DNA from 4 places in the Providencia sp. Me31A genome. Region 4 is predicted to be linked to each of the others. Evidence: predicted binding sites of a transcription regulator. Region 4 holds the regulator's gene; each other region holds the start of a gene.
The links. Region 4 encodes CRP, which controls carbon source genes, mostly activating them, when cyclic AMP is high. Its sites were predicted from a motif close to ATGTGANNNNNNTCACAT; they were not measured.
Positions count from the first base shown of each region.

Region 1: ACLPIE_RS19360 (NupC/NupG family nucleoside CNT transporter) is a predicted target of CRP. The motif match lies at 3,071-3,088, and genes of this name have one in related genera.
Region 2: deoC (deoxyribose-phosphate aldolase) is a predicted target of CRP. The motif match lies at 1,305-1,322, and genes of this name have one in related genera.
Region 3: udp (uridine phosphorylase) is a predicted target of CRP. The motif match lies at 3,985-4,002, and genes of this name have one in related genera.

Region 1 covers NZ_JBKQGZ010000028.1:23,613-28,917, forward strand. The annotation lists gene deoA (thymidine phosphorylase) at 1-311, opposite strand, end outside; gene deoC (deoxyribose-phosphate aldolase) at 355-1,134, opposite strand; gene ACLPIE_RS19360 (NupC/NupG family nucleoside CNT transporter) at 1,622-2,905, opposite strand; gene ACLPIE_RS19365 (TatD family hydrolase) at 3,211-4,008, opposite strand; gene ACLPIE_RS19370 (patatin-like phospholipase family protein) at 3,989-5,077, opposite strand; gene ACLPIE_RS19375 (BON domain-containing protein) at 5,226-5,305, opposite strand, start outside.
Region 2 covers NZ_JBKQGZ010000021.1:30,493-35,797, reverse strand. The annotation lists gene fucP (L-fucose:H+ symporter permease) at 1-256, opposite strand, end outside; gene rbsK (ribokinase) at 365-1,294, opposite strand; gene deoC (deoxyribose-phosphate aldolase) at 1,463-2,131, shown strand; gene deoR (DNA-binding transcriptional repressor DeoR) at 2,187-2,966, shown strand; gene rnz (ribonuclease Z) at 3,009-3,923, opposite strand; gene rtcR (RNA repair transcriptional activator RtcR) at 3,969-5,305, opposite strand, start outside.
Region 3 covers NZ_JBKQGZ010000021.1:71,047-76,351, reverse strand. The annotation lists gene rmuC (DNA recombination protein RmuC) at 1-1,284, opposite strand, end outside; gene ACLPIE_RS17055 (DedA family protein) at 1,396-1,926, opposite strand; gene ACLPIE_RS17050 (tyrosine-protein phosphatase) at 2,082-2,864, opposite strand; gene udp (uridine phosphorylase) at 3,152-3,910, opposite strand; gene ACLPIE_RS17040 (YidB family protein) at 4,357-4,746, shown strand; gene metE (5-methyltetrahydropteroyltriglutamate--homocysteine S-methyltransferase) at 5,096-5,305, opposite strand, start outside.
Region 4 covers NZ_JBKQGZ010000016.1:60,374-65,678, reverse strand. The annotation lists gene ACLPIE_RS14265 (aspartate aminotransferase family protein) at 1-207, shown strand, start outside; gene ACLPIE_RS14260 (hypothetical protein) at 256-2,103, opposite strand; gene crp (cAMP-activated global transcriptional regulator CRP) at 2,415-3,047, opposite strand; gene ACLPIE_RS14250 (OsmC family protein) at 3,404-3,805, shown strand; gene ACLPIE_RS14245 (phosphoribulokinase) at 3,889-4,755, opposite strand; gene ACLPIE_RS14240 (YheU family protein) at 4,815-5,024, opposite strand; gene ACLPIE_RS14235 (hydrolase) at 5,021-5,305, opposite strand, start outside.

The DNA.
Region 1 (5,305 bases), on a different contig from region 4:
GCTGCCACCATAGGGCCAAGCATCAGTGATGTCACATCTCCCACGCCACCTGTTGAGTGTTTATCCACTAACGGGCCATTGAGGTTTAACGATTTCCAGTTCAGAACCGTTCCTGAATCACGCATGGCTAAAGTCAACGCGACACGCTCAGGCATCGTCATATCGTTAAAATAGATAGTCATCGCTAATGCAGCAATTTGACCTTCTGAAACAGAATTGTCACGAACTCCATTGATAAAGAAACGAATTTCTTCTTCACTTAACGGCTTACCATCGCGTTTTTTACGAATAATTTCTTGTGCCAGAAACACGATATACTCCTTTAAAGTCGAATTTATCGGCTAACTAAATAGATTAATAACTGCTACTCGATTTTTTAACGTCAAAACCCAGTGTATTTAATAAATTAGCTAATAAACTTGATGCGCCAAAGCGGAAATGACGGCTATCTGCCCAATCATCACCTAAAATTCGACCAGCTAATGCTAAATATTCAGCCGCTTCTTCTGCGGTACGAACACCACCAGCAGGTTTAAAGCCAACGGTTTTCGCCACACCCATATCACTGATGACCTGCATCATGATTTCAGCACTTTCTAGTGTCGCGTTAACAGGCACTTTACCCGTTGAAGTTTTAATAAAATCAGCACCTGCTTTAATTGAAATTTCAGAAGCTTTACGAATCAGCGCCTTATCTTTTAATTCGCCTGTTTCAATAATGACTTTCAGTAATACATTCGCTGCTGCACAAGCCTCTTTACAGGCTTTCACTAAGTCAAAACCGACTTGTTCATTACCTGCAATCAGTGCACGGTATGGGAAAACCACGTCAACTTCGTCTGCACCATAAGCAATCGCCGCTTTCGTTTCCGCTAATGCGATTTCAATATCATCATTACCATGTGGGAAGTTAGTTACTGTCGCAATACGAACATCAGGGGTACCTTGTTCACGTAATGTTTTACGTGCGATTGGAATGAAACGAGGGTAAATACAGATTGCAGCTGTATTGCCAGCTGGGCTTTTCGCCTGATGACATAATGTGATAACTTTTGCATCTGTATCGTCATCATTTAATGTTGTTAAATCCATCAGGGTCAGCGCGCGTTGTGCGGCTGCTTTTAAATCAGTCATATAACTCTCCAACGTTGTTAATTCTTCAGAACGACACGTTCTTTGTTGGCGAGCGGGCTTGGTTCCTTAAAGATGCTAGTCGGTTTTTCCGAACTGAGCAGCTGAGATCCTTCTCACCGCATCATGCCCTAGAGTAATTTCACTCTTAGAACTAGCAGTTCCATAGCAGCTTACTAATGGCTATTTGACCATGAAACCCTGCTATTTTATGTGCTACAAATCACATTAATCGACTGAATGTTACATTATCAAAATTAAAAATGTTAACTAAATCTCATTTTAGCCGATCAGGCTATCAATTTATTCACTCAAATGGCTTTTATTTACTGCTCTAAGCAATAATTGGCTAAGTTAAGAATAGCTGAAAATTTGGACTTGAGATAAGCAGCTATTAAAAGAATATAAACCATCAAAATGAAAACGGAAGGACAATCACCCTTCCGTTATATTAGCTTCAAATAACGAGCTCATCGCTATCAGAAATCAATTAGATAATTGCGACTGCACCCAATGTTAAGAAGAAACCAGCAATTGTCGCACTCATCAAGTTAGACAGAGTTCCGGCCATGACCGCTTTCATACCTAAACGAGCAACATCGCCTCGGCGATTTGGCGCCATTCCACCTAAACCACCCAGTAAGATAGCCACTGATGATAAGTTAGCAAACCCACACAATGCAAAAGAAATAATCGCTTTGGTATGGTCAGATAACACTTGTTTACCTGCCGCAATGACATCTGCATCCGCCTTCATGTATTCACCAAAGTTCATAAAGGCAACAAACTCATTCACTACAATTTTCTGCCCGATGAAAGAACCTGCTATTGTCGCTTCATTCCAAGGTACACCAATCAGATATGCAATAGGGGCGAATAGCCAGCCTAATAATAACTCAAGGGACAATTGAGGGTAGTCAAACCAACCGCCAATGCCACCTAATATCCCGTTAATTAAAGCGATTAAGGCAATGAACGCTAATAACATCGCACCAACGTTCAATGCTAACTGCATCCCTGATGAAGCTCCCGACGCCGCCGCATCAATGATATTAGCAGGACGTTCGTCTTCAGCCACTAAATCTGTCGCATTAACTCTATCTTTAATATCTTCAGTTTCAGGAACCATTAATTTAGCGAATAACAAACCGCCCGGTGCAGCCATAAATGATGCGGCAATCAAATATTCCATCGGAACACCCATTTGCGCATAACCTGCCAATACAGAGCCTGCTACAGACGCCAAACCACCACACATAATGGCGAATAGCTCAGACGTTGTCATAGTTGCAATGTATGGGCGAACCACCAGTGGTGCCTCTGTTTGCCCAACAAAGATATTTGCCGTAGCTGATAAAGATTCTGTTCTTGATGTTCCGAGTACTTTTTGCAGGGCACCACCTAATATTTTAATGACTAACTGCATGATACCTAAATAGTAAAGTACCGCTATCAGTGAAGAGAAAAAGACGATTATTGGTAATACGCGGAACGCAAAAATAAAACCGCCGCCCCCAAATAATTCAAACATTTTATCGGAAACAAGACCACCAAAGATAAAACTCATGCCATCTTGACCATAACCGATCACTTTAGAAACAGCATCAGACACGTTTTGAAGCACGTTACGCCCTGCGGGTACGTAAAGAATTAATGCGCCAATGGCAAGTTGGATTAAAAATGCGCCGCCGACTGTACGTAGCCGGATCGCTCGGCGATTGCTAGAAAATAGGACAGCTATCGCGATAAGTACCGCCATTCCTATAATACTCATAATGAGCTGCATGGAAGAATCCCTGTTCACTTTATTTTAGGTTGATATATAAGGAAACGTGTGAGTCTCCTTGATTTTTAGTCTGATGATTATACCTAGTCATCATGAATAACCCGCAGCTTTCATCACAAATACGTACTGCAATAAGCAGTAAAAATTCAAACGATGTGACTAAAATCACAAAAACATCTTAATGTAGTCTAAAAAGGCACTAAAAACATAATTTATGACAGTAAAAGCTGAATGGATTAAACTTGATATATAACTGCATTACATAAATATTATTTATATTTATAGAGGCAATTTTACTTTGCTAGATTAAATAACGACAAACTATTGTTGTAAAGTTGTTGCGCTATTTCAGAAGGGGATTCGTGGCGAAGTTCACATAATGAGCGAAAAACCCATTGAATACGTTCAGGCCGATTAGGCTCACCTTGGAAGCCAGAAACAGGCATATCAGGCGCATCCGTTTCAAAGAGCAACGAGGAAAGGGGCAATTGGGACATCACATAACGCGTTTTATTTGCTCTTTCATAGGTAATCGTTCCTCCCACACCAATATAATAACCTAGTTTAACAAAGGCTTGAGCTTGAGATAAACTCCCAGCAAAACCGTGTATCACACCGCGAGCAGGGACATCAATGCGACGTAACATGGCCGCTAAGGGGTCATGGCTTTTACGTGAGTGCAAAATAACAGGCAAATCAAACTGTTTTGCTAATTTTAACTGAGTGGATAATACTGATTGTTGGCGCTCAAATTGAGGGTCTTGCATATATAGGTCGAGGCCTATTTCCCCTACAGCTACGCACTTTTTGTCTTTCCGATTAAGATAATCGACCAAAATATCAATATGTTGATCATGGCATTGGCTCAAATATAGCGGATGGAGCCCCATTGCGGCATATAACTGTGGATACTGCTGTGCCAATTGCCAAACTCGCTGAAAATTATCGACACTAACCGTCGGAATAATAATCTCACTCACCCCGCTTTGCTGTGCAAGCGACAGGCTTTCAGTGAAAGAATCACTAAAAGGAGGAAAATCAAAATGACAGTGAGTGTCGATAAATTTTGGATTAGCCGTCTCGATTGTCATTGACTTGCAGCCCCCCTATTACGGTGTCCGCCATGACCGCAGGCACTAAGTCCTCTTGTTCTTGAGACACCATGTCGATATCAATGGGGCTATCTTCTATTTTCTGCTCAAGAGTACGGCTAAAGGTAGGAAGATTTTGATTAAATGCCTCACCGAGCGCCGCGATAAAGTAGCGGCCACAACGCCTACCTGTATGATAATCCTCATTTAATGAGGAAATTTTACTGCCTAGTGCGCTGCTTTTTAGTGGAACAGGAGGATAAATTTCAAATATCTGTACATCGTTAGGGGGATTTTCAATAAATTCCTGCGTCTTACGGTAACTGTTTAAATGAACTTTCAACATAGTCGCCATACGCTGCAAACTATTACTGTCGCCTTCCAGCCATTGGGTCATTCTTTTCAGCCATTCCGGTGTGAAATACATTTGGGAGGGCACTGTACGGATCACGACGATGGTATCTGCACCACGGCGATAGGCCTCTTCAACCGGAACAGCGGCACTGATCCCACCGTCATGATATAAGGTGCCATCAAACTCAACACCCGTTCGATAAAAACCGGGAATGGCACTTGAGGCGCGGATCATATCTAACCAAGAATTCGCATCCGTTGGTTGTAGAAACTCAGCAGTAAAATCATCACTGCGGCTTGCTCCCATATAAAACTCACGACCAGACTTCAATAAATCTAGTCCCGCCTGCATACGAAGAGGACATTCATTTGCCGTAGTTTCCACCAGCCAATCGAGATCGATAAGATGTCCACCCCGAATAAAGCGTAATGGATTAAAAAATGCAGAATTCGTGGTATAGCGAGTGATCACACGTCGAGCATAGCCTACTTGACCACAAATATAAGCGGAAAGATTTTGTGCTCCTGCTGAGGTACCAATCATTAGGTCAAAAGGGTTAAAGTCGCAGATTAAAAACTCGTCCAGTACACCTGCAGTAAAAATCCCTCGCTGCCCTCCGCCTTCACAAATCAGCGCAGTTTTCCCCGGATTAATATCATCTAAGAATGCGAGGGGCTCGATAGTACCTAATGTTACTGAAACGTGTTTTCCCATAGTGACCCTTAATGATGTGTTATTTACTGCTTTAACTTGCCACTTTCACGCACTTTAACAATAGAAGAGCTTCCTAACGAAAGCTCACTCTAATGGATTTGTTTAATAAATATTCAACTATTTGGGCTATTCAATATTTATGTACAAACTAATTGGCAATGACTAAGCCATTTTGTACCGATTTCACCCCATTAACCTGCGATGCAACCTGTACGATTTTATCAATTT
Region 2 (5,305 bases), on a different contig from region 4:
ATTTATAGCTGGTTTTTTTGATAACCAAAGAGGCTGGGATCGCAATCAAAAAGTACCCACCATAGAATGCGCTTTGTACTAAAGCAGAGGCGAAGTTACTGAGTTCAAAAACACTTTTAAACTGTGTGATTAAAATATCATTCAATGCTGCGGCACATCCCCACAGGGGGAATAGGCACGATAGTAGGATAAATTGGAATAGAGGAGTCTTACTCAGGTAGCCATCCGGTAACTGAGTGATGTTCTTAATGTTCATAGTAAGCCTTATATTTTTATAATTTATACCCTGTGAGATTTTATTCAGCTCTAAGGGCTGATTTATACATCAAAGGGTATATAGCTACGTTGGACTATTATTATTTAGCTACTCATTAGCTGTGTTGATTTGTACAAATTCGTTAAATTGCTCAACGCTTGGATAAGAAGATTGAGTGCCTTTTCCTGTCACACTGAAAGCCGAAAACATAACCGCTTTTTTCAGCGCTTCTTCAATATTCCCTGTATGCACATAGTAATGAGAGAAGCAGCCGATAAAGGCATCTCCCGCACCACTGGTGTCAATGGCATTCACTTTGATTGCAGGTATCAATAGCTCGCTATCACGAGTCATCCATAATGCCCCTTTATCTCCTAATGTTACGATGACATTTTTTAATCCTTTATCCAGCAACGACTGTGCAGCACAGCGAATATTGTCCATCGTATCTACTGGCATATTAGTTAAAATCTCTAATTCCGTTTCATTAGGAACAAAGAAGTCACAACGGCAAGCAAAATCCAGATCAAGCGTACGCTGCGCGGGTGCAGGATTAAGCAACACTGGTATCCCATTTTTATTACCGAATGAAATCGCGTGATAAACCGTCTCAAGCTGTACTTCTAATTGCAGGACGATCAATTTACATTTTTTCAGATCTTCTGCCGCGCGATCGATATCTTCTGGGGATAAAAACTTATTCGCACCTTTGACAATCAAAATACTGTTTGATGAGTTTTGATTAACAAAAATAGGGGCTACACCGCTTGAAGTACAAGGCACTTTTTCAACATAACGGGTGTTAATGCCATAAGACTCAAGGTTACGAATAGTATTATCTGCGAAAATATCATCACCGACTTTCGTTAACATGATCACTTTTGAGTTCAACTTAGCAGCAGCAACTGCTTGGTTTGCTCCTTTACCGCCGCAACCAATTTTGAAAGCTGGCGCTTCTAACGTCTCGCCTTCTTTTGGCATTTGATCGATGTAAGTGATCAAATCAACCATGTTTGAACCAATAACTGCTATATCCATAATGTCCCTCGTGTTAAATAAATCACATAATGATATGATAATAACATTATCATGTTGCAAAAATATCATTTGTGATTAGGATCTCGAATAACGAATGTTCAAGTGTTATATCTACCACATTTCCTCATTCTTTGTTGTCTATTCCACATTTATATAGGAAAGTTGAAAATGCAAGACTTAGCAAAATATATTGATCACACTTTACTCGCAGCTAATGCCACTGTTAGCGATATTAAAACATTGTGTGCCGAAGCGGCAGAGCACCATTTTGCATCCGTGTGCGTGAACACGGGTTACGTCCCTTTAGCCAGTGAGCTTTTAAAAAACAGCGACGTTAAGGTTTGCTGTGTGGTAGGCTTTCCATTAGGGGCTTGCTTAACAGAAGCGAAAGCATTTGAAGCCGCTGAAGCTGTTCGCCGTGGAGCCGATGAAGTGGATATGGTTATCAACATCGGGATGCTAAAAAGTGGCGACCTTGAGTTTGTACGAAAAGATATTGAAGCCGTTTTCACCGCTTGCGGTAAAGCAACACTAAAGGTTATTTTAGAAAATTGCCTGTTAACTGACGAAGAAATTACTCAGGTTTGTGAAATTTGCCGCACAATTAAAGTCGGTTTTGTGAAAACTTCAACAGGTTTCAGTACAATGGGCGCAACCGAGCACCATGTAGCACTGATGCGTAAAGTGGTTGGCAGTGAAGTCGGCGTGAAAGCATCCGGTGGTGTACGTGACCGCGAAACAGCGATTAAGATGATTGAAGCTGGCGCAAATCGTGTTGGTGCAAGTGCTAGCGTTGCCATTGTCACAGGCAATCATACCAAACCAAGTGACTATTAAGTGATGGGGCGCGGGTCAACCGCGCCAATTTTGTGTATTAAAAAAGGATTGTAGGGTGATAGAAACTAAGCAAAAAGAACGCCTTCGCCGCTTAAGTGAATGTTTAAAACGTTCGGGACGCATTCATCTTAAAGAAGCCGCCAGAATACTCGAAGTTTCAGAGATGACCATTCGTCGAGACCTTAGTGCAGACACTGAAGGGCCGATCCCCATGTCACTCCTTGGTGGTTATATTGTTTCTGTTACTCAACCTGCTAATTTCATTCCCCAAGAGCCTCAAGCCGACATTTTCACCCCCGATCAAACCGAAGAATTATATATTCCTAACCTTGCAGCAAGTATGGTCACTGAGGATGACGTGATCTTTTTTGATAATGGTATTGAAATGGCGACGTTGATATCCCTCATTCCTGATGAGATCAATTTCACCGGTATTTGCTATTCACATAACGTTTTTCTCGCCCTTAGCCAAAAGAAAAATGCTACGGCGCTATTATGTGGTGGGGAATATCACCCTAAAAGTGATTCTTTTTATAACCCCTCGTTCCCTTCATTACTCGATTCAATCAATCCGAAAAAAGCTTTTATTTCGGCGGCGGGAGTACACAGCAGCTTTGGCGTAACTTGCTATAATCTTGATGATTTACTCATGAAGAAAAAAGCGATGGAAAAATCTATTCGTAAGATTTTACTCGCCCCTTATAACCTATTTGATGAAGTCGCTACGGCCAATATGGGCGAATTGTCACAATTTGATGTGATAGTCACAAATAGGCAGCTTTCTGATGAGTATGAAACATATTGTCGCAATGGTTTTGTGAAAGTAATTTATTAAAATTATCAATCGATTAAGCGGACAACATCTTGCCCGCTTACATTAAATTTTCACCGTTAAATAATCTTCTGCAATTTCGGTTGCAGGAAACACAGATTGGCACTCTGCCAATAACTTTGGAATATCCTCACTTGTATAGCGGCCACTCAAGTGTGTCGCAATAAAACGCTTTACCCCTGCTTCACGCGCTAATTCAGCCGCTTGTACCGTTGTCGAATGTCCTCTTTCATTGGCTTTTTCCGCGAATTCCGCTTCTAAGGTCGTTTCATGGATCATGACATCCGCATTTCTCGCTAATGCCAATGCTTGTTCCGTCGGTTGAGTATCCCCAAAAATAGCAATAACCTTTCCGGGGATTGGCTCACCAAGATAATCAGCCCCATTGACTGAACGACCATCATCAAGAACAATCGTTTCCCCTGCCTTAAGTGCCTTCATCCAAGGGCCGCGAGGAATATGGTCATTGGCTAATTTAACTGCATCTAATGCACCACTTTTCGGATGTTCTTCAATACGATAGCCATAACACTCAACACGGTGGTCAAGGGCATAAGCCGTCACAATCAGCTCCCCATCATCAAATAACTGACCAGCTTCAATTTCAACAATCTCCAATGGGTATGTCATATAAGACACGCTCACGGTTAAGACTGTTTCAATGTAATGTTTTAACCCTTTTGGCCCATAAACAATCAATGGTTCTGTTGTCCCACCCATTGAGCGACTACATAATAAACCGGGTAAACCAAAAATATGATCCCCATGTAAATGGGTAATAAAAATTTTCTCAATTTTTGGGGTTTTAAATGGGCTGTTTAGAATACGGTGCTGTGTCCCTTCGCCACAATCAAATAACCAGTAGCTTTTACGAACACCGACTAAATTTAATATCATACTGGTGACATTTCTTTCTTTTGTTGGCACGCCTGCACTGGTACCCAGAAAAGTTAATTCCATGTCTTTACTCCTTTTTCTTACTCTCTATTGCTCATTGTCTGACAATTATTTGATAGTCTCCCAGTCTAAACCAAATTTCGCCAGATACTTTCTCAGCCTATCTGCATCATTCGGTTGTTTTTTTTGCTGCCTTGAAACTGAAAATAGTGTTCGTCCCGCTTCTGATAATGATGAAGAACGACGGCACACATCAAGTACCGTCTCTAACTGTTGTCTATCAAATAAATCAATTTCACCAATATGTTTAGGTAATGTATTACTAGACTTCACCTGCCATTGGGATTGCAAACGGCTGATTTCTTCTTCTACCACCATTTTGTTAATACGCCCACGTTCAGCAAACGTCGCCATTCGGCTAATTGACGCGCCCAATTCACGAAAGTTACCGCGCCAAAGTGCCTGTTCCGAGCACGCAAATTTCACGTACAGGTTACGGGCTTCACTATCAAAACGGACCTGCGTTTGCTGGTCTTGGCTAAACTTCACCAGCTCATAATCAATATTGGGTTCGATATCTTCACGGCGGTCACGCAAGCCCGGTAAGGCAAACGTCCACATATTGATACGGGCAAACAAGTCTTCACGAAATTTTCCCTCTTCCACTTGCTGCGCCAAATTGCGGTGAGTCCCTGCAATTAGTTGAAAATCACTGTAAATTTCTTCATCTGAACCATAAGGAAAAAAGCTTTTTTCTTCAATGGCCTTTAATAACATCGCTTGTTCATCTAGCCCAAGCTCCGCGATTTCATCAAGAAATAAAATGCCACCATCCGCTTCTTTCAAGAGTCCACGCCTTGGATTAATTGCCCCTGTGAAGGCCCCTTTTACATGACCAAACAGTGTCGACATTGCGTTATCACCACGCAAAGTGGCACAGTTGACCTCAACAAAGCGCCCTTTGACTTGGTGGCGGCTTTCCCGTAATTGATAAATACGGCGAGCAAGAAAAGATTTACCTGCGCCTGTCGGACCATTGAGCAGAATCGGCGCTTTAGAACGCAATGCTACACGCTCAATTTGCTCTATCATTGAGTTAAACAAGGCATTACGAGTCGCAATTCCTGATTTTAAAAATGAAACCTGTTGTTGCTGTTCTTTCTGAAAACGGCTAGTAATGTGTGCATAGCGGCTTAAATCTAAGTCAATCACCGCATGAATACCAACAGGATCTTTCTCTCTTCCCTTTTCGCTTGGAGAAGTCTGGATCAATTTTGCAGGCAAGTAATGGGCTTCGGTTAATAAAAACCAGCAAATTTGCACCACGTGAGTCCCTGTGGTGATGTGTACAAGGTATTCTTCATTATCCGTGTCGAATGGATAACTCCCTGAAAAATCGAGCAATGACGTATAGACTTCTTCAAAATCCCACGGATCGGCAATAT
Region 3 (5,305 bases), on a different contig from region 4:
CCCAAGCTCTTTAAAACTTTCTGCCTGACTAATTAAATTACCACGCCCTTGAGCAAGGCGTTTCATTGCCGATAGATAAGTATTATTTGCTTTATCAAGACTGGAGCCTAAAACCTGCATATCATCCACAAACAGACGCAATTTGTCATACATTTTTGCTGCCCTGTCTGCAATCTCTTGAGCATTCTGCCCTTGGCGTTCATATCGCCAAATATTATTGATTGTTCGCACAGCCACTAGCAATGTGGATGGGCAAACTAACATAATATTCTGTTTTATTCCTTCATCAAGTAGTTCGGGCGCTTCTTTTAAAGCGAGTAAATATGCAGGTTCAATTGGGATAAACATTAGAACATAATCTAATGAACGTATACCCGGTAATTGATGGTAATCCTTGCGACTTAGCATACGCATGTGGTTACGAATAGAAGCCACATGGTTTTTCAATGCTTGTTGCTGCTCATTAGGGTCTTCGCTATTGAAGTAGTGTTCATAGGAAACCAGTGACATTTTAGCATCAACAACCACATCTTTACCCTCTGGAAGATGAATAATGACATCAGGTTGATACCGGCTATTATATCCCGTATTGATGCTAACTTGGGTTTCAAATTCACTCCCCTCGCGTAGACCAGAAACCTCTAGGATACGAGTCAAAATCGTTTCCCCCCAATTCCCTTGTATTTTGTTATCCCCCTTTAGTGCGCGAGTTAAGTTTACCGCCTCTTTCGTCATTTGATTATTGAGCTGCTGTAGTTGCCTTATTTCAAAGGCCAATGTATGACGTTCTTTGGCTTCCTCACCAAAACTTTGTTGAACTTGCTGACGAAAACCTTCTAATTGCTCGCGAAAAGGTGACAACATCGCCAATAAACTTTTTTGCTGTTGTTCTGAGGCTCTACGCTCATTTTGTTCAAATATTCGGTTCGCAAGATTTTCAAATTGTGCAGTAAGGCGCTGTTCACTATTTTGTAAAATACGTTGTTTCTCTTCGTTGGCAAGTTGATTTTGCTCAAAGCGCGTGATGACCTCACGAAGTTCAGCTTCTTGCTCACGATTGATATCCCGTTGTGTGCGTAGTTCTTGGTCGAGTTTATCGTACTCTTCTTTCCATTGAGCAAGATGGATACTTTTTTCATCACTAGCAGCGAGTTGACGATTCACTTGCTGTAGTTCCTGATCTTTTTGACCTATTTTTTGTGCGATAGAAAACCAAGTCACTAGCCCACCGACTAAAATGCCACTTAATACACCAATAACCGCATATAAAAGAGAAGTATCCACGATTAAATCCTTACTTTACAAAACATAGAGTAAGGTAATTGGATACTGTATAAGTGTCCAGAGGTAATTTTAGCTATCAAGTGAATTTTGTGAAACGCTACGCAAGCTTGGCTACCCTATCCAGCTCGCAAACCACTTCAAACCGAGTGCCCCGGGAGCTAATATACCGAAAGCCCAAATCATAGCGGAGGCAAAGTTCGCAAGTTGAAAATAGCGTTGAGGCATTGCGCAGATCCCTGCAACCAGAGGAACAACAGCTCGCAAAGGCCCAAAAAAGCGCCCAAAGAAAATTCCCCATACACCCCAGCGATCGAAAAAATGCTGTCCTTTATCAATCATTTGTGGATTTCTGGAAATGGGCCACATTTTGCGTACATTTTCTTTATAGTGAAAACCGAACCAATAAGAGAGCCAGTCACCAAAAAATGCCCCTAATGCCGCAGCAAGCCATATAGGCCAAAATGTAATATTGCTTTCACCTATGAGCGCCCCTAGCGCCAATAGGATCACCGTAGCGGGTAATAGCAATGATAAAAATGCCAGCGACTCACCGAAAGCAAGAAAGAAGATAATAGGGAGAGCCCATATTTCATTTTCACGAGTAAAGTCAGTCACTAGGGTAACGATTTCATTAAGCGTCAAAGTAAGCCCCTATTATCATTGGTTCATTGTATTACAATAGCCAAAGTGTGATAAATCAAAAGTAAACAAAGTACAAGTTCTTTCACATAAATCAATGGGTAACCCATAGCTTGTATTGTGGATTACCTCATAGATGGAAATAGGGTTAGAAAAATTTAATCAAGGAAGTGGCTTTTCAGAATGTCTCTTTGCTGTATTCCTAAGCCAAAATCCTTTTCTAGCCATTTATCAACACTGCCATAGTGACTTTCGATGCTTTTTAATGCGGTCATCAAAAAGTCTTCTCGCACCGAGTAAACGTACTCAAACTTCTTCACTATGTGTTCATCCATGGTTTTTGCATGCTCTTCAAGCAGATGCTTACGGTATGGCGCTAATGTTTCATTGGTTAGTAAATAGTCTTCCATCACGGTATCTAAATCAGCACCTAAAGCAAAAAGCACCAGTGCAGAACCTACACCTGTACGATCCTTTCCAACCGCACAGTGCTGAACGATCCCACCTTTTTCAGGTTGTTTCAGTAAATTAACTAGTTGGTTGTAAGCAGGGTTATTCAAAGGCAGCAGTTCGTACAAACGGAACATGAAAGCCTGCGGGTCAAATTTTTCTAATATTTCTGGGGTTAATTTGTCCAAGTTTGCAGTAACTTCTTTCGCTAGTGGGTTTGCAGGTGCATGGAGGTAATTCGCCCCCTGCCAAATCACATCAGGTTTATCTATAATCTCAGCTTCATCACGGTAATCGATGATTTGGAAAAGATTTTGTGAACGCAATACTAATTCATCGTCCTGTGTTAGGCGATCTAGAGCTCCTGAACGAAATAGCACGCCGGGCTTGATTTTACTGCCATTAGACAGTTTTTTACCACCTAAGTCTCGGAAGTTAATTCCCCCCTTTAAGGGAAGGACTGAAGGGTGAAGGGAAGGTGTGGTTGACATAATAATTACTTTTCGCTCCATATCTTTCTATTCAGGTCATAATAGAATAAATGTAGTCTGTATCATTTAAGGGCACATAATATTGATAATTGCTTTTATGACAATAACATAACAGATCTAGAAAATAAGAGGATCAGAATCTTCCCTGTAAATTGAACAAAAATTGCTAAATTACAAGGCGGATAGACGTAAGAAAATGAATAAAAAGAAAATAGCGAGGACTAAGCTCGCTTACTTTATGTCCACAACCGAGTGAAATTTAAGTAAGCGAGCCAGTAAATTCTTAATTACAGTAAGCGACGCGCAGCTTCAACAACAATGCCTAACACGTTACCTTCAGTTTTCTTCAGTAACGCTTCATTTGGAATTTCTTGTTGTGTACGGTTTACAATAACGCCAGCAACCATACCTGCACGCAAGCCTTTGCTACTTGAGCACATAGTTAACAACGTTGCTGATTCCATTTCATAATTCATGACCCCCATGTCTTGCCATTCTTTCATAGAGCCTCTGAAATGGCGCATGACACGGCCGGTATAGGTATCATAACGCTCTTGACCTGGGTAGAAAGTATCTGAAGATGCAGTCACGCCCACATGAACCGTTGCCCCTGCATCTTTAGCTGCCGCATATAGCGCATTTGTACAATCAAAATCGGCGACTGCTGGATATTCTAATGGTGCGAAGTGCTGACTAGCACCGTCTAGGCGTACCGCACCTGTTGTGACTAAAACATCACCAACATTAATATCTTCCTGAATGGCGCCTGTTGTACCGATACGTAAGAAGGTACGAATACCTAACTGAGCAAGTTCTTCGACAGCGATAGACGTTGATGGACCACCGATACCTGTTGAACAGATAATTACGGCTTTACCATCGAGCTCACCACGCCAAGAAGTGTATTCACGCAATGACGCTAGGTGTACAGGGTTATCCATCAGGCGTGCAATTTTTTCAACACGGTTAGGATCACCAGGAACAATCGCTACGGTTGCACCCTGTAAGTCACTTTTCTTTAAACCTAAGTGGAAAACATCGGACATATCAAACTCCTTTACACAATGGCATCATTGAATTAATTAGCTTTCGTTAATATAGCGCTAAGCATAAGTCAATTTAGTGACCAATATCTCTTTTAATGAAAACTTGATTGATTTAATTTCAACAAAACGTGATTTTAATCACAAAAATTACATTCATGGCTGTTTCTTGCCGAGATTAAATCAGTATAGATGAATGTATGCGATTATCGAAAATGTATCTTGATGAATCCAACTTGTCATATTATCAGCAGAATATTGTGACATTCTTATCTTTATAAGTACAAATAATAATCGATAACATTATATTTTTTATAATAAGTTGCAGAACACCGCCTATTTTCATTGACCTATGACTCAAATGACTCAAAATAGCCAACTACAAATTTTTGAATAATGCTCCATACAGTGAGTAAGAGCATCAACTGGCATATTATCTAGGAGTTATAATGGGGCTATTCGAGCAAATGATGGGAATGGTTGCTGGCGACAAAATGCAACAGTTTCAATCTGTTATTGATTGGGTTGAAAATCAAGGTGGCCTTACTGGCGTGGTTAATAAATTTAATGAACAAGGCTTAGGTGGCATCATTGCATCATGGATTAGTGAGGGTGAAAACTTACCTATCAATATCAGCCAGCTGATGCAAGTATTTGGCAATACCAATATTCAAGATTTAGCACAAAAAGTAGGTCTTGAGCCACAAGCAACGTCTGAAATGATTGCAAAATACCTTCCACAATTAGTGGATAGTGCAACACCAAATGGCGAAGTACCAGAGAATATCGATCTTGCTTCTATTGGTATGAACCTACTGAAAGCTAAACTATTTGGTTAATATCTCTATCAGTAAGCCCAAACTTGGGCTTACTGATTATATCAGTTACCGATACTTATTTTATTGTGCGGTCACCAGCAGAAAAGCCAGAAATTGTGATGTTATTTGGGTTACCACCAAATACCACAATACTCGTTAGTATTAATAATTTCTTATTGTGTACCCTTAACATATTATTTCCCTTACCATTCAATACAGTGCCACTAATATTTAGTGTTATTGCTGGCTAAGAATCAACTCACTAAAAGTGAATAACCGTCATTGTTTAGTTATTAAGCTAAATTTTAGTTTATAACAAAACTACAAAAGGGCAGGTTTTCCCGCCCTCTGTAACTCATTGAATTAAATTCTAGTGTTCGCTTCTAAGTTGTTTCGCAGCCTCAACCATGTTGGCCAATGCTTGGCGCGCCTCTGTCCAACCTCGTGTTTTTAATCCGCAATCTGGATTTACCCATAAACGTTCAACTGGAATTCTTTTTGCTGCTTTTCGCAATAAAGCCACTATCCACTCGACATTTGGTACGTTAGGTGAGTGAATATCGTACACCCCTGGACCAAT
Region 4 (5,305 bases):
ATGGGGCTACTAATTGGTGCAGAACTTGATAGTAAGTTACAAAATCGCTCAAAGGATATATTACAAGCGAGTGCGGCGGAAGGCTTGATGATGCTTAATGCCGGAACTAATGTATTGCGTTTCACGCCATCACTGATAATTTCCGAGGAAGAAATTAATAGCGGAATGGTGAAGTTCGAAAATGCCATTAAAACGCTATTAGCGTAATAAGATTAAATACCCAAAGAGAATTATCTCTTTGGGTTCTTCTTATTGTTATATATTTATTAATTTTTTATTTAGCTGCATTTTTTCTGATTGAATCCCCGCTTTCATTATCGGTAAGGAGATTATACTTTTTTGCTCATTATCATTACTGAAATCTAGTTGGTAGTATGTTTTATCGTCGTTGTTTTTCATTGAAATTAAGCCATTGCTATCTGTTGAAAAAATCTCGTTAATTGGTTCATCAAATAGAGAGTAATTATCGCTGAAGTTATCTTCATCATAATTAGAATATAGATCTTCCATGTCAGAATAGTGTTCATCAAAATAAATGTCATTATCTGAATGATGTTCATCATCTTGGTTATTGGTACTATTCGTGTCGAATGAGTTATTTTTAAAATTTTGTTGTGATACGTCCAGATGGACATTGTGTTTCTCTAACCCATTAATATAATTAGATAATAATTTTGTTATATCTTGCCCTTCAATCGAGCCTTTGGGGAAATTTTTTGGCGATATGGTTAAGATAACTTGAAAATTATCTAAGCTTATTATATAGCGATGTAATTGATTTTTATCATGGTTATCTGTTAGATAATTATTAATATTATTAAATACCGAAGAGAGTAATGCAGTTTTATTATCTCTTTGTGTTTTCTCTATTAATTGATTGTTGTTGTTATTATTTAAAGTCGAATTTTTCATCTGCCTTTTGAAATTATTCTCCTGTAATAGCTCTAAAAGTTCATTACTGAATGCCAGAGAAGGGGATGAACTTTTATTTAATGCATTGAAATTGTTAGAGCTTCTTGTTTTGGCATTTTTTTGAACAAGTGCGAGTGAATTATTTTGCTTTTTTTCTTCTACTAATAGATTTCTATTGTTGCTTGCTGTTTTACTTAAGACATATGAAGGCAATACAGAAGCAGTTTGAACATTTGCTGAATGTTCCTGTATTCTTTTCATTGTGGTTGCTGGTACATGCGTTGTCGTTCGTTGTTTTATATGAGTAGCTATTTTAGATGGAAATCTATCTTGAGTTTTGATTGGTAGTGATATTAGTTTTTCAAACTGTTGAATTTTTTCTTTCACATTGCTAGAGGTTTGGTTCCCCATCGACGAGGCAAAATGAGCTGGCTTTTTAGTGTGGAGGATTGGACTTTGTGCCAGCTCCTGTAGGTTTTTTTCAACGATGGTATTCCAAAGCGAGGAGAGTGTATTTTTAGTCTGTAAGGGTTTTTCGGTTAGCGTATCCTTATTAGTCTGAAGAGATATAAGTTTTTCAAAACGTATAACTTTTTCTTTCACATTACTTGAGGTATTGTTTTTCATCAATGGAGTAAAATGCGCTCGCTCATTAGAGTGAGGGGCTGGACTTTTTGCCAGTTCCTGTAGGTTTTTTTCAACGATGGTATCCCAAAGCGGGGAGAGTGTATTTTTAGTCGGAGAGCGACCTTCGGTTAGCATGCTCTTATTAACCTGATTTGCACCTTGTCGGGTTTGCATTGGTGATGAAGGGCTTACATCAACGTTATCTAAGTCTTGTTTTACCGCGATAGGCTGTTCTGATTTGGAGGCGATATTTTTTGTCATTGGAAAACGAAGTGTTGTTTGGCATGCTTTATTTGTTCTCCCCAAACAGCAATTTGAGTTGTTAATCAACGAATTTTTCGGCGATAAATTTATAATAGGTTTTTCAGTGTCAGCGCTATTTTTATCATAATTAATAATTATCTTTATATTTGGCATCGTATTTTCCATTGAATTCGTATTTTTAATATTTATTAAGTTTTGCACAATGCCATTTGCCTTTATTCTTATTTCTATCGAGTTGGTTTTATCGCAAGTCTCAATAGAACATGTTGGGTTAATATTTGATTTTTGAATACTATTCATAAATTAAAAATTCCTTAATCATTAATGAGTGGGATATTTTTAATCTTATATGAGGAAAAATTACTTAAATATAAAGAAACGAGGTTAGTATGTATTTACCTAATAATTCGAGTTGTATGCATACGAACGATAAAGATACTCTTGTGAACAGACACAAGTATGTGATTCGGCTAGTTGAGTGCAGTTAACACCCTGCAACTTGAGTATGACAAGTATAAAAGAATTGATCGTAATTTTAAAAATAGGTATGGCTGTTAGAGGCAAAAGATAACCCTGCATCAGTGGTAAATGATACAGGGTTATCTTAAGAGTTAGCGAGTACCGTAGACAACAATGGTTTTACCATGCGCAGAGATCAAATTTTGATCTTCAAGCATTTTCAAAATACGGCCGACAGTTTCACGAGAACAACCAACAATTTGGCCAATTTCCTGACGGGTGATCTTGATTTGCATCCCGTCTGGATGCGTCATAGCATCAGGTTGTTTCGCTAGATTCAATAGAGTTTGAGCAATACGACCAGTCACATCTAAGAAAGCGAGGTTACCCACTTTTTCTGATGTTGTCTGTAGGCGGCTGGCCATTTGCGCAGAAAGACGCATTAAAATGTCAGGGTTTACCTGAATCAATTGACGGAATTTTTTGTAAGAAATTTCTGCAACTTCGCAGGCGATTTTCGCTCTAACCCACGCAGTACGTTCTTGCCCTTCTTCAAATAAACCCAGTTCACCAATGAAATCCCCCTGATTTAGGTAGGAGAGGATCATTTCTTTGCCTTCTTCATCTTTAATTAAAACAGCCACTGATCCTTTAACAATATAGTAAAGGGTTTCTGCTTTCTCACCCTGATGGATCAGAGTGCTCTTGGATGGATACTTATGAATATGGCAGTGTGACAAAAACCATTCAAGAGTAGGGTCTGTTTGTGGCTTGCCGAGAACCATTAGCGTTATCCTCTGTATGTTATTGCAGCCATTCGGAAAAGCGTACCAGAAAGGCTGGCTTTAAAGTCACTAGCTTAGCATATTAATTTGCCTTATATACCCTAAATAATATGGAGAGCTAAATAACGTCAGCACTCTGGTTGGTTAGGGGAAAGCAAATTGATATCAACACTATAATATAATCAATAAAACGGTTGAGTTTTGATCTTAATCCTATCAACTAAGTATTGTTTGTAGCATATCCGATACAGAAAGTCTCCCCTGTATCGCTTCAGCAGAATAAAGCTGATATAACATTCATTATATCTATGGAACAATGTAGCCTTTAAACTGATTTCATTTCAAGGGGAATAAAAATGGAAGCGAGAGTTAAATGGGTCGAAGGACTTTCTTTTTTAGGTGAGTCTGCATCAGGGCATCAGGTGATGATGGATGGTAATGCAGGAGATAAAGCGCCAAGCCCAATGGAAATGGTATTAATGGCAGCAGGTGGTTGTAGTGCGATAGATGTGGTCTCTATTTTGCAAAAAGGCCGTAATGATATTTCGGATTGTGAAGTGAAATTAACATCGCAGCGTCGTGAAGAAGCCCCACGTTACTTTGTCAAAATTCATCTACATTTCATTGTAACAGGAAATGAGCTGACGGAAAAAGCAGTGGAACGTGCAGTTCAGCTATCTGCTGAAAAATATTGTTCAGTAGCATTGATGTTAGAAAAAACAGTCGAAGTAACGCATAGCTTCGAAATAAAAAATTAATTTAATTATTATAATATTTTTTTAATAATAAGATGCTTACCTTAATTAATGATAAGCATCTTATTAATTAGTGAAAAAACAACTTAATTATTTTTTTGCTTAATCAGTTTTTCAACCAATGGCGTCATGATAAGCTCCATTGCCAAGCCTAATTTGCCACCGGGTATGACAATTGTATTCATTGCCGAAATAAACGAGTCGGAAATCATTGAAAGTAAATAGGGAAAATCGATTTGCTCAAGGCCGCGAAACCGGATCACAATAAAACTTTCATCTTGTGACGGGATCGCTTTAGCAGAAAATGGGTTGGACGTGTCTACGGTTGGAACGCGCTGGAAATTAATATGCGTACGAGAGAACTGCGGGGTAATGTAATTAATATAATCCCCCATGGAGCGCACAACAGAGTCCATTACCGCTTCTCGGGAATGCCCGCGTTCTGTCGTATCACGGATCATTTTCTGAATCCATTCAAGGTTAACGATAGGAACAACCCCGACAAGTAAGTCAACATGTTGTGCAACATTATGCTCTGGTGTCACAATCCCGCCATGTAGACCTTCATAGAATAAGACATCGGTATCTTTAGGCAATGGCTCCCAAGGTGTAAAAGTCCCAGGTTGTAACCCGTAGGGAACGGCTTCGTCGTAGGTGTGTAAATATTTACGAGATTGCCCACAACCTGTTTTGGCATAGTCGATTAATGTTTGTTCTAACAACGCAAAGTCATTCGCTTCGGGGCCAAAATAGCTGATATGCCTGCCTTGTTCTCTTGCTTTACGAATGGCCATATCCATTTCAGGGCGAGTATAGCGATGAAAACTATCACCTTCTAATGTTGCGGGTTGAATGTTTAATTGATGGAAAACTTTACGAAATGCTTGGCTAGTTGAGGTTGTTCCGGCACCGCTGGAACCTGTGATGGCGATAATTGGATGCTTTTGGGACATAGCAAACTCCCTGTGTTGCGCTCATAGCCACCATTTCAATAAACAGCGAGCGAAGCGGATTAGCGGGTTTTAGGCATGAAATTAACGGATTCATGCAGTTCTGACCAGACTAACACAATTTCGCCAGAAACTAACTGCCGTTTCACATCGTTGACTTTATCTTGCAAGCTTTTTTCGTGAACCCCATAGTCCGTGCCTTCACGTAATACATAGCTTTCAATGAGGTTTTCCAATGTTTCTGGCGAAAGTTCACGCCAAGGGATAATCATTGTTTTTCCTGATTTAAATAAGGGGCTAACCATTGTGGTATGCGTGTTTCTAGCCACATTTGGGGTTTTCTCAATGTTCCCCCCACAAAGCCCACATGTCCACCATGCTCAGTCATTTGATATTCCACATTTTTAGGTAGGAATGATAAATCTGGAACCACTTCAGGTGCCATAAATGGGTCATCTTTGGCGTGAATGATTAAAGTTGGTTTAGTTATGTATGCCAACTTAGGTAATGCGCTGCATTTTTGATAATAATCGGTAGCGTCATCAAAGCCGTG